DNA from 2 places in the Thalassorhabdus alkalitolerans genome. Region 2 is predicted to be linked to the other one. Evidence: riboswitches for the same ligand, from Rfam matches in the RefSeq annotation. Region 2 holds a riboswitch; the other holds the start of a gene.
The links. Region 2 has a riboswitch for cyclic di-GMP ahead of ACFPU1_RS14305 (hypothetical protein). Riboswitches for the same ligand answer to the same signal wherever they lie in the genome.
Positions count from the first base shown of each region.

Region 1: linked by a shared signal. The riboswitch ahead of ACFPU1_RS10150 (anti-repressor SinI family protein) and the one ahead of ACFPU1_RS14305 (hypothetical protein) in region 2 are both predicted to bind cyclic di-GMP.

Region 1 covers NZ_JBHSOZ010000004.1:127,985-130,184, reverse strand. Annotated here, with positions in the region: gene ACFPU1_RS10155 (helix-turn-helix domain-containing protein) at 225-575, shown strand; gene ACFPU1_RS10150 (anti-repressor SinI family protein) at 789-923, opposite strand; cyclic di-GMP riboswitch class I at 961-1,043, opposite strand; gene ACFPU1_RS10145 (hypothetical protein) at 1,152-1,307, opposite strand; gene ACFPU1_RS10140 (diacylglycerol/lipid kinase family protein) at 1,745-2,200, opposite strand, start outside.
Region 2 covers NZ_JBHSOZ010000009.1:1,525-3,724, reverse strand. Annotated here, with positions in the region: gene ACFPU1_RS14310 (NUDIX hydrolase) at 240-650, shown strand; cyclic di-GMP riboswitch class I at 769-856, shown strand; gene ACFPU1_RS14305 (hypothetical protein) at 910-1,197, shown strand; gene ACFPU1_RS14300 (PH domain-containing protein) at 1,237-1,602, opposite strand; gene ACFPU1_RS14295 (DUF421 domain-containing protein) at 1,699-2,200, opposite strand, start outside.

The DNA of each region.
Region 1 (2,200 bases), on a different contig from region 2:
GGTTTATATTTTACTTTTTATTTATATATTTTGTTCGCTATAAGGAAATTTGTTCTATAAATTAGAAAACGTTAAAAACGTTAAATTAGTTCGTTTGTTCCTAATAATGAACGAATATGTTCTTTATATATTATATTTCTTTAATTTTCTCTGGTTTACTTTTTTCCCAAAACGGAAATTGTTTTATATAATGAACAAATAACACCCTAACTGGAGGGGGGAAGATGATAGGTGAAAAGATTAAGGTCAGAAGAAAAGAAAAGGGATTAACCCTTTCTGAATTGGCAAACCGTACGAAGGTTTCTAAATCCTATTTAAGCTATATAGAAAGAGACCTGAAGAAGAATCCTTCTATTGATGTTCTTAAAAAGCTTTCCAGTGTATTAGACCTCTCTATTGAAGAATTGATAAATGAACAAGAGCTATACAACGAACATAGCGGGGAACACCTGGACGAAGAATGGCTTCAGCTTCTGCAGCAAGCCATTAAGTCAGGAATTACAAAAGAAGAGTTTAAGCAGTTTCAGGATTTTGTGAAATACAAAGCATGGAGCAATGAAAAAGATAAAGGATAATGATTCATTTTTTAAGTCACGAAGCTACTGAAACCCAGGTTTCAGAGTTCCTGTCCTGAAAGACTCTTTTTGACCTGGGGCTGTTTTCAAAAGTAACCCTTTTGCAAACAGTCTTTTTTAGGTTTCAATACACTGAAAACAATTAGAATAAGGCCTGGGTCCGGCACCCCCGGACTCAGGCCTTATTTATCAGTATGTTAAAGCATGTCATTCTTAATGCAGTTTATTATTGCAGGATTCACGTCGGAAAAATGCTCTGATTTCTTCAGGCGTCAATCCTTGAGATAATGCTTCCTGAATCAAAAATACCCATTCTTTGTCAATTTTTGTATTAGCTTTACTATTCATTTTAGCACCACCTCAAATATAAGAAATATTTGAGTGCTTAGGCAGCCCAGCCATCCTAGTAAACACCTTAGACCTGTGACTTTGCGCACCTGCTTTTCAACAGGGATGCCTTGTTCTTCAGCACATCCTGTAACATCTGCATTCTCGTTTTTAAAATCCCTTATCAGTCAGAGAAACATAGTCCTACGTAAACATTTTTTCTAATTTATCTTTTAGGGTGATTATGACTTACATCATCACCTTCTTCTCATCCACCTGAGATGAGTGTAAGTGTAAAAACTTCCTCACTTCTTCTACTGTGTACCCTTTATCCCTTGCCTTCACAAGCAGCTCTAACCATTCTCTCCTATCAGGTGTTTGATTTTCCAGGTGGTTCTTGCTCATTTTTCATGCACATCCTTACTTCCTAAATATGAACCCTCTTCAAGCAGATAATCTTGCATAATGCAAACTGTATAAATTAACGAGACATTTAAGCATTGGGTAGAAATCAGAACTTTTGACGCACTCCTATACTCTTGGATACTTCATACTATACAGGGGTCCCATATGTAATTCTGTAGAAAGCTGTCACCTAAAATGTTTTTTTATTTTCTTTTTCTAACAAAATTCCTCTTTATACAAACTTCTTTGACTAGCAATACATGACAGCTTATCTGTTTTAAAGAACCTCTTTCTCTCCGCGTCTGGTCAAAAAGCACTGCTACAGGTCCTTGAAGGCGCAATTTCCCTCAAAAGACAAGCAACCATTTGATGCATAATACCTACGCAAATAGACTGCTGAGATAACTTTCTCAACAGCCTTCTTAAAGCTCATTTCTTTATCTTCGGGAGTTTCCTACTAAGAAAGAAAATTGTTTTGATACGACGTTGATTTCCACCGGTGTCTCAGCATAAATTTCACCGTCCATGTCTACCTTTTGAGGGACAGAGGTATCTAAATGCAGCGAAGAAGCCTGAAAATGTACTACCTGTGATTTATCCTGGTTCCATTCAAAGGTTCTTTTTGCAACTAGGAAATCCTTTAATAACGGGAGTCCTGCCTCGTATACAATAAAAACATCAAGAAGACCATCAGCAGGACTTATCGAGCCTCCTGGAATTTCCTGTCCGCCAAGATACTTTCCATTAGCAATCAGTATCATCACAGCTTCGTCTTCAACTACTGTTTCACCATGTTTTAAAACGAAAGAAAAAGTATTCCCCTCTGTTAAATGCTGGAATGCACTTAAGTAATAACCAGCTTTACCAAACAGATTTTTAATATTTTCATTAAC
Region 2 (2,200 bases):
GTTATCCTCTAAGGGGTTATGGAATAAACACTGTCATTAAATGAGCAAGGTTTATTTACCCCCGGTTCTTCCGACTTAAACTTTCTTTCGCACCAGCAAGCCATGAAGAACTCACACACTTTACTATGTTATTCATTCCAATTCAAAGAGATGACAACGATTTTAAAAAGGGAGTGTTTTTTTTGAAAGAGGATTATATTACATACTTACGAAGCTTTACAGGCAAGAACAAGGTAATTATGGTGGTTGCCGGAGTGCTGATCTTTGATGAAGAAAACCGTCTTCTTCTGGAACTTCGCTCAGATAACCAAAAGTGGGGACACCCCGGAGGCTACATGGAGTTAGGAGAAACAATAGAAGAAACAGCTAAAAGAGAAATATTTGAGGAAACAGGACTTACCTTGGGTGAGGTAGAGCTTTTTGGAATCTATTCAGGGAAAAAACAGGAACGTATTTTACAGAATGGAGATGAGGTCTCTCTCGTTAAAATCATGTTTACTTGCAAAGAATTCAGTGGACAGCTAAGAAAAAGTGAAGAATCTCTTGAACTGAAATTTTTTTCCTTGGATAAGCTGCCAGACATTTGGCCAGCCCAGAAAGCGGTATTTAATGATCTCCTGTCAGGCGCCTCGCGCCCTATTATCAAGTAACACAGGTGAGTACAAAGTGATATGCATATAATTATAAAAGTTGGATCATCGAGAGCTTAACAGAAAAATCCTTTTAAATTCTCTGTTTTCTTGTAAAATAAAGGCTATAACATAAGTTTAAATGAAAAGACAAAGTTGCTGAAAAGCAGTGACGAAAACACTAGGGGCAAAGGTATGAAGATACACTATGCCAGCCAGCTGCTGTACTTCTTTTTCTCTTTTTTGAACCATAATAAAAGAAAAGCGAGTGTATGTGTCTATGAAATTAGAAACCATTGTTATCGGTAATGTCCAATTAACAGAGGAGCCCAGGAATACGTTCTATCACTTTGCTGTTAACGTGGAAGAAACCTTAAAGCGCGCACCTGAAATTGACGCAGTAGCAATTTTTGGAATGATCACTTTCCAGGGAAGGTCCTGTGAAACTGTGATCCAGCAAGACCTCAATATCCCATGGAATGCTCTACTAGAAAGCACACAAGAACAAATACGACAAAAAGCTTTTCGGCAAATTGAAAAATATGAAAGCCATTGTAATCAACAGTAGAAACCCTGTCATTACAATGGCTTTGCTTTATTCAAAAACTTACTGTTTAGACCTTTCGCAAATACGCTGAGAGAGCTTTCGATAAAATTCCATTACATCCGTATCCTTTAGAAACTGAAGCTGATGAGTTCCTCTTTTTGTTGCGATTTCGATATTATTTGAAAAAGCAAACACCCCAGTCTTTTCAATGGCTATTTCCTCAATTTTTTCATAAGGAATACTGTATACTGCTGACCGGGATTTAGAAATAAGGGAACGGTCAACAAAGAGAATACGGTGACTCGTAAAAGCAACGAAGTCGACCATGAGTCCATATGTACTCTCAAGCTCTTCTCCTTCAAATAAAAACTCCTGTGCCTGGTCTATATGCTTTCTCTTATTGTCTCCTCTCCGAAACAAACTCACCTTTACCATCCCTCCATCTATAAATTCTCTGCATGCCTCTTTTATTCTCTCACTAACAAAAAGTGATTACAATCCATTGACTCATCATGCCCTGTCCTAGTCCAATTTTTCCGGGGGAGGATTGAGATGTTTCCCTTCTTCAGCTTCTCTAAACAAATTACCTTCTTTCGGAGGCGGTTCATTAGACTCTCGCAATAAACGCTTGAATTCTCCCACAGTAAGCGGCCGGGCGTCTTCTGTCAGCTCATATCCTAAACGTCCATTTGGTTCAATGGTTGCTCTCTTTACACTTTCCATGCTGATGATCCCATTTTGCCTGAGATGCATTTCAATTTTATCTACTGTAAGCCTTACCTTTTTGATATTTTTTAGAAGAGGTCTGCCATCTTTTATTACTGGTACCGATCCACCAGTAAAAAATTTTTCCATTCGGTTTGATTTCACTTGGAGGTATTCAACGATCAAAAGCACCAATACAAAAATAGCAACAGAAATAACCGTTTTTACTACACTTGTTTCAATAATGGGCTGTACAATAATTGAACCGATTGAAATTAAGATAACAGTGGCCGGGATTGTCAGCTGGGAAATTGATTTT